3 regions of the Paenibacillus sp. genome follow, and region 1 is predicted to be linked to each of the others. Evidence: riboswitches for the same ligand, from Rfam matches in the RefSeq annotation. Region 1 holds a riboswitch; each other region holds the start of a gene.

The links. Region 1 has a riboswitch for cyclic di-GMP ahead of VE009_RS18370 (diguanylate cyclase). Riboswitches for the same ligand answer to the same signal wherever they lie in the genome.
Region 2: it holds a riboswitch for cyclic di-GMP, as region 1 does, so the genes downstream of both, VE009_RS21580 (S-layer homology domain-containing protein) here and VE009_RS18370 (diguanylate cyclase) in region 1, are expected to answer to the same signal.
Region 3: it holds a riboswitch for cyclic di-GMP, as region 1 does, so the genes downstream of both, VE009_RS15780 (hypothetical protein) here and VE009_RS18370 (diguanylate cyclase) in region 1, are expected to answer to the same signal.

The regions. Positions count from the first base shown of each region.
Region 1 covers NZ_DASQNA010000033.1:195,101-200,026, reverse strand. Annotated here, with positions in the region: gene VE009_RS18370 (diguanylate cyclase) at 1-2,073, opposite strand, end outside; cyclic di-GMP riboswitch class I at 2,195-2,281, opposite strand; gene VE009_RS18365 (NUDIX domain-containing protein) at 2,395-2,802, opposite strand; gene VE009_RS18360 (PQQ-binding-like beta-propeller repeat protein) at 3,006-4,712, shown strand; partial or broken gene VE009_RS18355 (transposase) at 4,832-4,926, shown strand, end outside.
Region 2 covers NZ_DASQNA010000039.1:232,728-237,653, forward strand. Annotated here, with positions in the region: gene VE009_RS21575 (ATP-dependent Clp protease ATP-binding subunit) at 1-2,148, shown strand, start outside; cyclic di-GMP riboswitch class I at 2,344-2,436, shown strand; gene VE009_RS21580 (S-layer homology domain-containing protein) at 2,538-4,592, shown strand; gene VE009_RS21585 (DUF6531 domain-containing protein) at 4,608-4,926, shown strand, end outside.
Region 3 covers NZ_DASQNA010000030.1:181,957-186,882, forward strand. Annotated here, with positions in the region: gene VE009_RS15770 (hypothetical protein) at 304-552, shown strand; gene VE009_RS15775 (Gfo/Idh/MocA family oxidoreductase) at 735-1,817, shown strand; gene VE009_RS15780 (hypothetical protein) at 1,855-2,151, opposite strand; cyclic di-GMP riboswitch class I at 2,194-2,278, opposite strand; gene VE009_RS15785 (HD-GYP domain-containing protein) at 2,390-3,298, opposite strand; gene VE009_RS15790 (AraC family transcriptional regulator) at 3,434-4,378, opposite strand; gene VE009_RS15795 (ThuA domain-containing protein) at 4,556-4,926, shown strand, end outside.

The DNA of each region.
Region 1 (4,926 bases):
TCGGTACAAAGCCGTATCCGCATGCTGCAGCGCCGTATCCAGCGGCATGCCGCGCTCCCACGCCGCGCCGCCGACGCTCACGGTGACGCGCAGCTCCTCCGTTCCCGATTCCGGCGGAAACCGGTACTGCTCGACGGCGGCGCGCAGCCGTTCCGCGGCGCCCAGCGCCTCGGCGAGCGCGATCCCCGGCAGCAGCAGCGCGAACTCTTCGCCCCCGAAGCGGGCCAATACGTGGCGCTGCGGCAGCGCTTCCCCGATCATCGCGCGCAGCCGGCGCAGCACTTCGTCGCCCGCCAGATGACCTAGACGGTCGTTGATTTGTTTAAAATGGTCGATATCGAACAGCACGACGGTCAACGGCTCCCCTAGCTCTTCCGCGCCGCGGTACGCCTCCTCCGCCAACCGGTAGAAATGCCGGCGGTTGTACATGCCCGTCAGCTCGTCCGTCACGGCCATCAGTTCCATTCTCCGATACAACGATGCGTTGTCGATGGCGACGGAAGCTTGGCTCGCGTAACTCAGCGCGAAGTCCGCCTCGTTATCCGCGAATGCCCTGTCGTCTCGTTCCAAATAAAACAAGCCTTTCCGCGCGAAGGCGGAATCGAACGCCACCGCCATTTCGTAAACAGGCCCCCTGCGGCCCCGGTACGCCGCCGATTCGCCGCCTCCGAGGCTCCGGCACAGCGCCTTCGCCAAATCCGGCGAAAGCTCGCCCCGGACCGCCTCCCGCGCCAGCACCGCTTTGGCGGTCAAACGCCCGTCTTCGTCGACCCACAAGCTTGCCCGGCGGAACGGGACGTGGCGCTGCAGCTCCTCGAGGGCAAGCTGCTGCACGCGCGCTTCGTCCAGCGACGAATTGAGCGCCTGCATCGATTGGCGCAAGCTTTCGGACAAGCGGCTCCGCTCCCGTTCGGCGACGAACCGCAGCTCGAGCTTCGACGCCTCCGCCAGCGACGCCATAAGTTCGCTGATTTTCGCCAGCATCTGGTTCAGGGCTCGCCCGAGCATGCCGAATTCGCCAGCCGAGGTCAACCGTACCCGAGCGTGCAAATCCCCGGCGCCGGCCGCCTCCATGACGCCGAGCATCCGGCGGAGCGGCTTGGTGACCCATTGGGACAGCATAATCGTAAAGAGCGCGAACAGGACGACGATCGACGCGACGAGCACGACCGCGTATTGAAGCGCGAGCCCCTTCAACGGGCTTTGGATATCCGGCAAATCGTCCTCCACGACGACGACCCAGTCGGCGAACGGCACTTTCCAGTATCCGTAAAATTTCCGAATCTCCCCGTCATGCAGCGACAGCGTCCCCCTGGCCCCGCTTCGGCTCGGATTGCTCCGCAGCACGTTCAACAGCTCGGGCGTGTCCACGCGGCTGTTAATTTTCGTTTCGTCGGTGGAATGCGCCAGCACCGTCCCGTTGGAGTCGAAAATATACAGCTCGCCGCGCTGGTTCACTTTCACGCCGTTAAGAGAATCGGAGAAGAAGCTCGTGTAAATCGAATTGCCGACGACGCCGATCGCGCGCCCTGCCTCGTCGAACACCGGCGCCGCGGCGACGATGATGAACCGCCCGTTCGCCCGGGATACGATCGTGCCGCTGACTGCGGGCTTTCCTTGCATCGCTTCGATAAAATATTCGCGGTCCGCTACGCGGATAGAGCCCGATTCCGGCGTCGGCGAGCTGCTCGCAATGACGACGCCGTTCTTGTCGCCCAGCCAAAATTTCTCATGCAGCGACTCCCCGTCGTACGCGCGGCGCAAGCTGTCGGTCGCTTCCCGGAAGGCTGCGTGATCCGCGCGGAAAAACCGCTCGTCCGGCATGCGTTCCCGCTGTGCCAGCGTTTCGCGAAACACCGTTTGGGAGGCGAGTATTTCGCTCTTCCGAATTTCCGCTTTCAGCAGGCCGTAGATGGCCTCCCCGGTTCGGAACGCGTTCGCTCGAATTTCGTCCTCGCTTTTGCGGATCAACAACGCCGAGCTGAACGAATACGTCGCCGCGCCGGACAGCACGATGGCGACGCTGATCAACAGCACGACGCTGATCGGCAATTTGATGCGCAGTGAACTCATGAACATTTCCCCTGTTTCTCTATTTAAAGCTGTACCCGCAACATCGTAAGCGCTTCCTAATTGTAGTAATGCTAAAAAAGCGGCTGCATAAGATCCGCGGCCACTTCATCCTTCCTCCGTCAGCGGCGACCCGGCTGCCGTAACGCCGAAGCGTCGTAGGCCCGCGGTTTTGCGTCCTTGCCTTTCGGCAAGTTTGCCTTTTACACGTGATCTTGCTATGCGATTGCGTACATCATATCGCGGCCGACACTCGAATACAATCGCCGGCCGCGATATTTGATTTACACGAATTTCGCTTGCGCGGCTCCGGGAAATGTGCTTTTACCGCTCCTTCAGCCGTCCCGCCGCGCGGAGCTCGTCGAAGACGAGGCGTCCGGCTTCGGACAGCTGCGGCCGGTCCTCGTACGCGAGCCACGCGATCTCGTCGATCTCCGACGCCGGGCGAATGTCCCCGTCGTGCTCCGCGAAGTAGCACGTCATACGGACGATGACGCCGTCCGGCTTCCCGTCGGCCTGCGCTTCGTACATTCCGGCGTACTCGACGCTCTCGCGGCGAATCCGCGCCGTCAGCTCCTCCTCGATTTCCCGCACCAACGTATCGGCATCGGTTTCTCCCGGTTCCCGCTTTCCCCCGGGGAGATAGAAGGCTGGCTTCCCCTTCGATCGGGCGCATAACACCCGGCCGTCCCGTATGCATATCCAAGCTACTTTATCGATCGATGCGCTCATGCCGCATGCTCCTCCGTTCTCGTTCCTTTCTTCGCGCCGTCTCCTCGACTCCGGCCGGATCGACGGCTTCTTTCATTGTACTCGAATCGGCTCCGAACGCCAGCCGCATTCGCCCTGCCGTCCGGCAACCGGGCAAGCGGCAACTTTCCGGCGAGGTCAAGCGTCCATATAGCATCGGGTATTCTTGGAAGGAGCGTGGTACGATGTACGTTCGAAGATGGTCTCGCGCCGTCGCGGCCGCGGTCGCCGCGGCGGGATGGTCGTCCGCCTGGGCCGCGCCGCCGGCGGACGCGGCGGTCTTATACGAGCCTCACCGAACGGCGGAGGCCGGCGTCATGCAGTCCGACGCGCCGTCCGCCGTGCCGCTCGCGTCGCCCCGGTGGACGGTCGAGTACGGCCGCCCGACGCAGGAAGACAGCTGGAGCGGCAGCCGGATCGCGCTCGCCGGTTCGAAGGCGGTATTCGTCCAGAACGGCAAGGCGGTCGCCGTCGAGCTCGCCACCGGGAAGCGCGCCTGGTCGTTCGGTTCGAATATCGTCTCGATCGCTTCCGCCGACGGCTCCGTCTACGCGTTGACCGCCGGCGGCACGCTGTCGCGGCTGGCGGCGGAGACGGGCGCGGAGCGGTGGCGCTCCCAGTTCGACGACGCGGCGGGTGACGGCGAGTTGACGGCCGAGCCCGAGTACGTGTACGTCAAGCACGCGGAAGGCCTCGTCTGCGTCGACGCGGACACCGGGCATGCGTATTGGCGGAACGCGGACGCGGCGGGGGCGGGCGAGAGCGTGCCGCTCGCCGATTTCGTGCTTTATGCGACCGCCGTATCCGGAGCGATCACGCAGGACGTGACGTACGTCATCGACAAGGCGACCGGCAGCACGCGCTGGCGTGTCGAAGGCGTGCCGCTGCAGGTCCGCGACGACGTCGTTTATTTGAGGGACACGTATCCGCCGGGCGATGCCGAACCGTACGGACTGAAGATCGACGCGATTGATACGGCGACGGGGAAGCCTCGCGGCTCCCTGCATTTCATTCCATTGGGGGAAGGCGAAGATCCGCTGCTGCACCGCGCCGGACATGCCGTCATCGACGGCGACCTCGTCATCGCGCTGGGAGCCGACGAGAAGCTGTACGTCACCCATCTCGACGCTTCCCCGGAGCAGCGCGCCGTCTTGGAGGATGCCGGAACCTGGATCGGCGGACCGAGCGGCGGAACGTTGTTTTTCTCCGGAAAGAACGGCTTCGGACTGCACGCGCGCAAGCTGATCGACGAAGGCCGCATCGATTATGACGGACTCGACAATCCTGTGAGCCGATTGGGCGTCGTCGGCGGCGCGCTCTTCGCGGGTCAGTCCGACGGGGAAGTGTTCGCCTTCGACGCCGCCGCAGGCAAGGCCGTCTTCCGCGCCCAAACCGACGCCGCCGGCCAATACGGGCCGTTCCTCGTCGCGAACGGCATGCTGCTGGTGCAGGCGAAGCACACGCTGTACGCGTACGCGCTGCCGGAGGCGCTGCAAACCGGCTCCGCGGCGGCAGCGACTAACGCGCCTGCGTCCGCCCGGCTCGTCGTCGACGGCACGGAACGCCGCTTCGAGCCGAGCCCGGTCATGATCGGCAACCGGATGTACGTGCCGCTCAGAGCGCTGTTCCAAGCCGTCGGCGCGAGGGTGACTTTCGACGAAGCCGAGGGCGGCTCTGTGCAGGTGGAATACCGCGGCCGCACCTTCACTCTGCAAGAAGGAGCCCCGTTCGCGCTCGAGGGCGGCCAGCGGCAAGCGATGGGGCATGCGCCGACCCTCGTGAACGGAGCCGTCTACGTGCCGCTCCGCGACGTCGGCGAGCTGCTCGGCGTCGGCGTGGAGTGGAGCCGCGAGACGCGAACGGTCGACATCGACACGACGCCGGATCCGTAATCGAGCTTAGCCGCAGTAATGCAACGCAAGAAAGCCTGTAGACAAAGTTCCGCAAGGAGCAGGGTCTGCAGGCTCTTGTCGTATTGATATATAGAAAACGTGGGTTGAGGTGTGGAAGAATCCAATACCTTTTCGGGATCCGCTTTACGCAGCAGACGATCCGGGAAATCGAAACGAATGTGGCTTACCGTTGGTTCCTCGGTTACGATTTCAC
Region 2 (4,926 bases), on a different contig from region 1:
ACGTACGTCGGCACGGAACATATTCTGCTCGGTCTCATCCGCGAGGGCGAGGGCGTGGCGGCGCGCGTGCTGAACAACCTCGGCGTCAGCCTGAACAAGGCGCGCCAGCAGGTGCTGCAGCTGCTCGGCAGCAGCGAAGCGTCGTCCGGCAGCCACAGCGGCACGCCGGCGAACGTCAACACGCCGACGCTCGATTCCCTGGCGCGCGATTTGACGGCGGTCGCGAAGGAAGGCAACCTCGACCCGGTCATCGGCCGCGCGAAAGAAATCGAGCGCGTCATCCAGGTGCTCAGCCGCCGGACGAAAAACAATCCGGTGCTCATCGGCGAGCCGGGCGTCGGCAAGACGGCCGTCGCGGAAGGTCTCGCCCAGCGCATCGTGGCGAACGAAATTCCGGAGACGCTGCGCGACAAGCGCGTCATGACGCTCGATATGGGCTCCGTCGTGGCGGGCACGAAATACCGCGGCGAATTCGAAGATCGCCTGAAGAAAATCATGGATGAGATCCGCCAAGCGGGCAACATCATCCTGTTCATCGACGAGCTGCACACGCTCATCGGCGCGGGCGGCGCGGAAGGCGCGATCGACGCGTCGAACATCCTGAAGCCGGCGCTGGCGCGCGGCGAGCTGCAGTGCATCGGCGCGACGACGCTCGACGAGTACCGCAAGTACATCGAGAAGGACGCCGCGCTCGAGCGCCGCTTCCAGCCGATCACGGTCGACGAGCCGACGGTGGACGAAGCGATCCTGATCCTCCGCGGCCTGCGCGACCGGTACGAAGCGCATCACCGCGTGAAAATTACGGACGAGGCGCTCGAGCAAGCGGTGCGCTTGTCCGATCGCTATATCAGCGACCGGTTCTTGCCGGACAAGGCGATCGACCTGATCGACGAGGCGGGCTCGAAGGTGCGCCTGCGCACGTACACGGTTCCGCCGAATTTGAAGCAGCTCGAATCGCGTCTCGAAGACATCCGCAAGGAGAAGGACGCCGCGGTGCAGAGCCAAGAGTTCGAGAAGGCGGCCGCGCTCCGCGACACGGAGCAGAAGCTGCGCGACGAGCTCGAGGAAACGAAGAACGAGTGGAAAGAGAAGCAAGGCCGCACGGACTCCGAAGTGACGCCGGACGATATCGCCCAGGTCGTCGCGAGCTGGACCGGCATTCCGGTCGTCAAGCTCGCCGAAGAAGAAACCGAACGCCTGCTGAAAATGGAAGAGATCCTGCATAACCGCGTCATCGGCCAAGACGAAGCGGTCAAGTCGATCTCCCGCGCCGTCCGCCGCTCCCGCGCAGGCCTTAAGGATCCGAAGCGCCCGATGGGCTCCTTCATCTTCCTCGGCCCGACGGGCGTCGGCAAAACGGAGCTCGCCCGCGCGCTCGCGGAAGCGATGTTCGGCGACGAGAACGCCGTCATCCGCATCGACATGTCGGAGTACATGGAGAAGCACTCCACGTCCCGTCTCGTAGGGGCGCCTCCGGGATACGTCGGTTACGAAGAAGGCGGCCAGCTGACGGAGAAGGTGCGCCGGAAGCCGTACAGCGTCGTCCTGCTCGACGAAATCGAGAAGGCGCATCCGGAAGTGTTCAACATCCTGCTTCAGGTGCTGGAAGACGGACGGCTGACGGACTCCAAAGGCCGCACGGTCGACTTCCGCAACACCTTGATCATCATGACGTCGAACGTCGGCGCGGATACGATCAAGAAAGGCGCGACGCTCGGCTTCACGGCCGGCGACGCGGCAGCGCAGACGAAGAACCAATACGAAGCGATGCGCGAGAAGGTGCTCGGCGAGCTCAAGAAGAGCTTCCGTCCGGAGTTCCTGAACCGGATCGACGAAGCGATCGTGTTCCACCCGCTCGACGAAACGCACATCGCCCAAATCGTCTCGCTCATGTCCGAAGAGCTGCGGAAGCGCCTGAAGCAGCAGGAGATCGACTTCTCGCTGACGGACTCGGCGAAGAAGTTTCTCGCGAAGGAAGGCTACGACCCGACGTACGGCGCGCGTCCGTTGCGCCGCGCGATCCAAAAGCACATCGAGGATCGCCTGTCGGAGGAGCTGCTCCGCGGCACGATCAAGAAAGGCGACACCGTCCTCATCGACGAGAAGGACGGCGAGCTGACGGTGCACAGCGAGGTTACGCAGAAGTAAAGAAGGATATGAAGGGCCTTGAAGCCGCTCCGGCTTCGGGGCTTTTTTGTTTGCAGATGGCGTCCACCGATGCTCCCGAGGACATTGGTTGCATGACCGAAGGAGCAAAAATCGCCAAAATTATGAAATTTTTAATTGATTACGGCAAAGTTTTCCACTATTCTATTGCCGAAAGCTACAATTTTCGTAGTTCTTTTGGAACAAAGGCAAAATCGTCGAAAGACGATGACGCAAAGCCATGGGTCTTCCTCCCTGCCCGAGCAGGGAAAAGATCGCCAGGTTGCTCAAGGAACAATGTCGTAGCCGCTTTCTGCTTATCTACGCTCCTGAGCGCCTGACCATGGCCTCGGGAGCTTTTTATTTTTGCAAGGCAGGGGAGAGAGGAAGACATGGGTAGAAGGTTGTTGCCGAAGTTCGCACGAAGGTTCGCGATTGGCTTGTGTTTAACGGCAGTGTGTGGGGGCGCCGCTTTCGTCGCGTACGCGGACACTTCGTTCGCGGTTACGGACGAGCCGGTCGCGAGCAAGGCGGGGGAAGGCACGTACATCTCGGGCGAGCACATGGTGTGGTACGAGGAGGACGGAAAGGGACGCCAAAATATTTTCTATCGGAATTTATCCACCGGGGTGGAGAAACAAGTTACAAACTACCCGTCCATGAAGGATTTGCCGCGCGTGACGGTCACCTCGTCGGGCGAGGTCGTCGTCGTATGGATCGACAAGAAGTATCTGGGTTCCGGTTCGGGGATGTGGGATGTGCTCGCGTATTATATGAATTCGCAAGAGGAAGTAAAGTTGTCTTCGGTCATTGCGCCGCACGTCGGCCTCAGCGTGTCGGGGGATCATGTCGCATGGTATCAGACGTGGAAGGGCGAGATGTACGCTTACGATTTATCGGCAAGGAAGGAAACGCCGCTCGGTCTTGGTACCAAGCCTACGGTCGTGAACGGAAATATCGCTTTTATTACCGGCGACGGAGATATCGCCTTGCATCACTTGATAACCGGGGAAACGAAGAGTTTAGTAGATCTTCCATATCACTTGTATCCTGCCGAGTTGACTTATAACGGAAAGCAGGTGCTATGGAAGGAAAGCGATCTCGACAACCGCACCAAGTATGTCCTCCTGGATCCAAGCGATGCGGGCGCCGCGCCGGTCGACTTGACGACAAAGTCGAAAAAGGAAGTGGAGTACCCGAATCTGTACCTCGGCGACGGACATGCGGCTTGGGTGGAGTGGAATGCCGGAACGCCCCGACTAACGGGCGTCGATCTGACGGCGAAACAAACCTATGAAGTTGCGCGCGGGGATCATGTCATTCATACGGTGTCTTTCGCGGGAGACCGTCTGATTATGAAGGCGGCCGATGGGCGGCTGGTGGCGCGTTCGCTGGAAATGTCGGCACCCGCTCCTGCCGAGAGGACCGAAGGCGAGAGCAGGGACCGCGATTCGCTGTCCGCGACAACGGAACGGAAGGCGGAGGCGTCGCCGGTGCGGGCGGGACCGATGGGGGCTGTGCTTACGTCGAAGGACGGAACGGCCCGGCTGGTTATTCCGGCCGGTGCTCTGGAATCGGAGGTCGAGGCTCGCTTCGAAATGGATGCCGTTATACAAGCGCCGAACGAAGCGAAGACCGAGCTCGGGGTGAAACGCGGGGCGACCCTCGCGTGGCGTGTCGATTTGGACGGGCGAACGCTGCCGAAGGACAAGCCTGCGGAGTTGGCGCTCAAGTTCGACGGGCTGCGCTGGTCGGAGGAAGAGCGGGAAAAGATGTCGATTTATAGATGGGAAGCGGAGGCCAAAGAGTGGAAGCGGATCGGCGGAACGGCGGATGCCGAAACATTCGAAATTCGAGCATCGCTCACGAGGTCCGGCACATACGCGGCATTCGTCTACGACGTCGCCTTCTCCGATACGGTCGGACACTGGGCGGAACGTCCCGTCGAAATATTGGCTGCGTTAGAAATCGTGAACGGTATGGAAGCGACTCGGTTCGCGCCGGACGCGACGCTGACGCGAGCGCAGTTTACGAAAATGCTGCTTGGCGCAATGGGCATTGAGCCGGAGACGGACGGGGGCCAGTCGTTCACCGACGTCGCCGCCTCGCACTGGGCGGCTCCTTGGGTCAATGCCGCCGCTCGCGCCGGAATCGTGCAAGGGTCGAACGGCACATTTGATCCGGAAAGCGCCTTGACGCGGGAGCAGATGGTGGCGATGCTCGTGCGGGCGCTGGAACGGCAGCGGCCGATATCGGAGCGCGAATCGCATTTGCCTTTCGACGACGCGTCGGCGATCAGCGACTGGGCGAGAACTTCCGCTGCGACGGCTGCAGCGCTCGGGTTGATCCAAGGCAGGGACGGCAAGTTCTTGCCGCATGCGTCGTCTACCCGCGCCGAGGCGGCGACGGTCATGTACCGCCTGCTCCGGGTGGCGGGCGACTTGTAGAAGGGGTGTGAAAGAATGAGGACATTCTTTGCCATGCATCGAACGGGCCGCCTCATGTGGCGCCAAGCGATCAGTATTTTGCTCATTGCGTCGCTCGTACTTCCCGGCGTGCCGATCTTCCCCGGGTTGGGGCCCGGCAAAGCGCTGGCGGCAACGACGGTCGGCGTAGCGCCGGCGAAGCTGGTTACCGTTTATGGCGGGAACGCCAACATTACGTGGAACTACGGCGTCAAACCGCACACATCGTCGATCGAGGCATGCGAAGTAGAAGAAATCCCTCCGGAACAACGGGGAGAGCCGTACGAGGACGAAGAGGGCAATATGGTATACCCTC
Region 3 (4,926 bases), on a different contig from region 1:
CCGTTTTCATGCGGAGCTCGATCTCCCAGAATGAATGTAAATCAATTTACATAAAAGTGATATAAAGTTACATGAAAATGTATGTTGATTTACAATATAAGGGGGTCGCATCGCTTTGTCAACGGTAATTTAGGTTTTTTAGGAGGGGTAGACCCTAACATTCCGTGGTTGTGTCAGGTATTTGAGTGAAAAAAAGCAGGTTTTCGCAGAGGTTGGAGGTTGATGTGTTATGTTATGTGACTTCGGTCAATCGATAATCGAGGGCAGACCCTTGAGACCAATGCGGGAAGGGAGCTGTCCTCGTTGACGAAGTACATGGAAATCATTCATATCCGATTATCCGAGGAAATTCGAGAGCAGGAGCGTCGCGGGGCGGCGGAGCGCATGAAAGAAGAGGCGTACGAAACGCCGATTCAAACCAAAGCGCTGTTGAACGTGGAGAAGAAGGATCAGATCGCCGCCGCTTCGCTCGTCAATGAGGGCGATGTCATCTATATCGATTCCGGGACGACGGTTTATGAGAGTCGCTCGCCTCCATTGCAGGATCTTTGACGGAATCGCAATTGGACAATATGTTTTTCGATAAAGCGTTCCTAGGAGCCAGCGGCCGAAATGAACGGCGCCGCTGCCGCCACAAAGGTAGAATACCGTAAAAAATGCACCGCATTTGTCATCGAAACACGTCGGGCTCGTTCCTTATAATGATGTGGGATTTATTATAGGGAGGGAACGACATGTCTAAAACATACCGCATCGGAATCATCGGCTGCGGCGGCATCGCGAACGGCAAGCATATGCCGGCGCTGAAAAACCAGCCGAACGCCGCGATGGTCGCCTTCTGCGATATCGACGAGCAGCGCGCGCGGGAAGCCGCCGAGAAATTCGGCGCGCCGGAAGCCAAGGTGTATACGGATTATAAGGAGCTGCTCTCCGACGCAACGCTCGACATCGTGCACGTGTGCACGCCGAACGATTCGCATGCCGACATCTCCATCGCCGCGCTCGAAGCGGGCAAGCATGTCATGTGCGAGAAGCCGATGGCGAAGACGGCGGCCGACGCGCGCCGAATGGTCGAAGCGGCGAAGCGGACGGGCAAGAAGCTGACGATCGGCTACCAAAACCGGTTCCGCGCCGACTCGCAATACTTGAAGCGGGTGTGCGACGCCGGCGAGCTGGGCGATATTTATTACGCCAAAGCGCACGCGATCCGCCGCCGCGCCGTGCCGACGTGGGGCGTGTTCTTGGACGAGGAGAAGCAGGGCGGAGGGCCGCTCATCGATATCGGCACCCATGCGCTCGATTTGACGCTCTGGATGATGAACAACTATAAGCCGAAGGCGGTGCTCGGGACCGCGTTCCATAAGCTGTCGCAGCGGGAAGGCGCCGCCAACGCATGGGGTTCTTGGGATCCGAAGAAATTCACCGTGGAAGATTCCGCGATGGCGATGATCACGATGCAGAACGGCGCGACGATCATGCTGGAATCGAGCTGGGCGATCAACCTGGTGCGCACCGGCGAAGCGAAGACGACGCTGTGCGGCACGGAAGGCGGCGCGGATATGGACGACGGGCTGCGCATCAACGGGGAGAAGTACGGCAAGCTGTTCACGAATCGCATCGAGCTCGACGCCCGAGGCGTAGACTTCTACGACGGCAGCAAAGAAGATCCGGCCGATCTCGAAATGAAGCTGTGGCTTGCGGCGATCGAGAACGACACCGATCCGGTCGTGACGCCGGAACAGGCCTGTGTCGTATCCGAAATTCTTGAAGCGGTATACGAATCTTCGAGAACGGGCAAGGCGGTATATTTCGAATAAAAAAAGCGGCTCCGCTTCACGCGGGCCGCTTTTTTCCTTAAAAACCTACTTTGTAAGGATCGACGGCCAACACAGGGTCGCCGTTCACGGAAAGCCAGATATAGTAGTACTCGTAATCTACGCCGGTCGGGTTGATTACATTGCTATAAATGGATTGTTGCAGTTGGAACGTGAGAGCGCCAGTACCTAATTTCGGTGCCGATACCAAAGGGACGTTCACATTCAAATGTTTGTCGGAAGAAGAGTCGTACGTAGCGGCGCTCGCCATGCCTGCGAAGGCCAGTTGGCAAGCGAGAATCGCTCCGCCGATCAGCAGCGTGCGTTTCGTTGTCATCCCAATTCACCTCGTTGCGCTCAAAATAAAAAAAGCGCTCCATTCGGTAACTGGCTGCCATTCGCTGTAACGAGAAGGCCCTCTAGTTTTGCGTCCTTGTCTTTCGACAAGTTTGCCTTTTATCAAGAAGTGCTTTGCTTCCTAGCGTTAATATTTTAAGAAGATGCTTAGTGATGAAAATATATCAACTTTCGACATGCCTGTCAATGAGAAAGTTGGTATATTCGCGGCCGCGACGTCACAGTTTCGTTTCGCCGGCGATCGAGAGGAACGCTCGAACGATTTCGGGGTGATACATCGTTCCGCTGCATCTCTCGATTTCCTGCATCGCTTCTTCCTGCGGGCGCCCTTTCTGATACACGCGATCCACGGTCATGGCGTCGTAGGAATCTACGACGGTGATGATGGCGGCCAGCTTGGAAATTTGATTGCCCTGCAGACCGCGAGGATATCCTTTGCCGTCGTAGCGTTCATGATGCTGTTCCACCACTTCCCCGACGATTTTCAAATCGGGCATGCCCGTTTCTTCCAGCAGCCGCCGTCCGTATACCGTATGCAGCTTCATCTGCTCGAACTCTTCGTCGGTCAGTTTGGACGGTTTGTTGAGAATGTGCTCCGGGATTTGCGTTTTGCCGACGTCATGCAGGAAGCCCGCCAAGTTCAAAACGTAGATTTCGTAAGGGGAAAGCCCCATTCTCTCTCCTACGAGGGTAGCCAACTTTTTGATCCGGTTGCAGTGGTCGGAGGTGTACCCGTCTTTCTCTTCGATTTTCACGGCGAGGTCGAACAATTTTTGAATGGATCCGCTGTAATTATGAAAATAAGGCCGGGAGACGACGTATAAGATTTCGGTTTCCCCGACGGCGACGAACATCGCCATCTCGGTAATCATATGCGCGGTAACGGAATCGCCCGGGCTCAGGACGACGTCCCCTTCCGGGCGTTTCCAAATCAATTGTCCGGATAAAATATAAATATATTCGAGCGCTTCCCAGCCTTCTTCGGGAGCGAGGTAAGAGCTGACGCCGTCTTCCAGCTTATGATGAATGATTTCCGTGCCGTCGCCGGTCGTGATCAAGGAGAAGAGCTGACCTTTCATGGGTACGGACTCGATGTATTCGCCTTTTCGATGGACTCTGACCCTCATCTTCCAGATCTCTCCCCCAGGTTCGATTGCATTCAGTATATCACTCGCGCTTCGGATATGGAGAATTATGTTGAAATTTGTCGAGTTTTATACAATTTTGCGGCAATCTCGAGCTGACGGGACGGACGCATTCTGTTACGAGCCGTTCCCCGCGGTCACCGGATACGGTTCCCGCAGCCTGTCCTTGAACTGCTTCGGCGAGCAGCCGTTCAATCGGCGGAACACGTCGTAAAAATGGCCGAGGTTCGTCATGCCGACCGATTCGGCCACTTCGGCGATGCTGGCGTTGCCGGTGAGCAGCAGCTGCTCGGCTTTCTTGATGCGCTTGTACAAGACGAAGTCGCTGAACGACATGCCGACCGCCTTTTTAAACAACTTGATGAAGTGAGTATAACTCATGTTCAACCGGGCGCTCAGCTCCGAGACGGACAGCTTCTCGCCGAGATGCGACTCGATGTAATCGACCGCGGGCTGGAGCCGCTCGAACAAGCCGTTGTCGAGATAGTTTAAGTGCTTGTTCGTGTCGTGACGGAGCAGCAGGAGCAGCATTTCTTTGATGCGGGAGGAGACGGCCAATTCGTAGCCGCTTCTCTTCTCGTTCATTTCCCGGTAAATGTCGCGAATGAGCGCGCCCGTCCGTTCGCGGACGTCCGGATGCTCGGCATACACGTAATTAAGCGAGCTCAGCGGACGAATGACTTCCGAGAAATGCTGCATGCTCTTTAGCGTGCTTTCGTCCCAATATTTGCGGAGATCGATTTGGAAGACGATGTAGCTGAGCTGTCCGTCCGTCGTTTGGATCGTCGTGTGCGGCTCCGAGGAGCCGAAGACGGCGACATCGCCTTCGCCGAGGACGAATCGGTCCTGCTTGCAGAAGGCGGTCATCCCCCCGTGCAAAATATGAAGAAACTCGACTTCTTTATGGTAATGCCACAAGGAGAAGCGCTGGCTTTGCCAGTCCTGCTCAATGCGGGTTTGGACGTCTCCGCCGCTGTCGAAGGCCGTATCGATTTGCCAAATGCGAATCGCCAGGAACGGGTCTTGATAGACGACTTGCTCGTAACGCATATCGGGATACATAAAGAGAACTCCTCGCTGAAACACAGGATTTCGTACATCCATTCTACCACATGCGCATCATATTTTACCCGGCGTGACAGAATACCGTAAAGATTGCATCGAATTTGCCATCGCGCCGGGACGGGTTCTTTTCTTATAATAATCTCAACATAGACTCTAGAAGGAGCGTACATAACCATGGCTTTGAACGTAACGATTTGGAACGAGCACCGGCACGAGAAGAAAAACGAGACCGTCGCCGCGATTTATCCGAAAGGGATTCATGCCGCGATCGCGGAAGGGCTGGACGTCGACGCCGAGGTGACGTTCGCGACGCTCGACGACGAGGAGCACGGCCTTACCGACGCCGTGCTGGAGAAGACGGATGTCCTGATCTGGTGGGGCCATGTGGCGCACAACGAAGTGAAGGACGAGATCGTCGCGAAGGTGCATCAGCGCGTGCTGAAGGGCATGGGGCTGATCGTGCTGCACTCGGGTCATTTCTCGAAAATTTTCAAAAAGCTGATGGGCACCTCCTGCGACCTGAAATGGCGGGAAGCGGACGACAA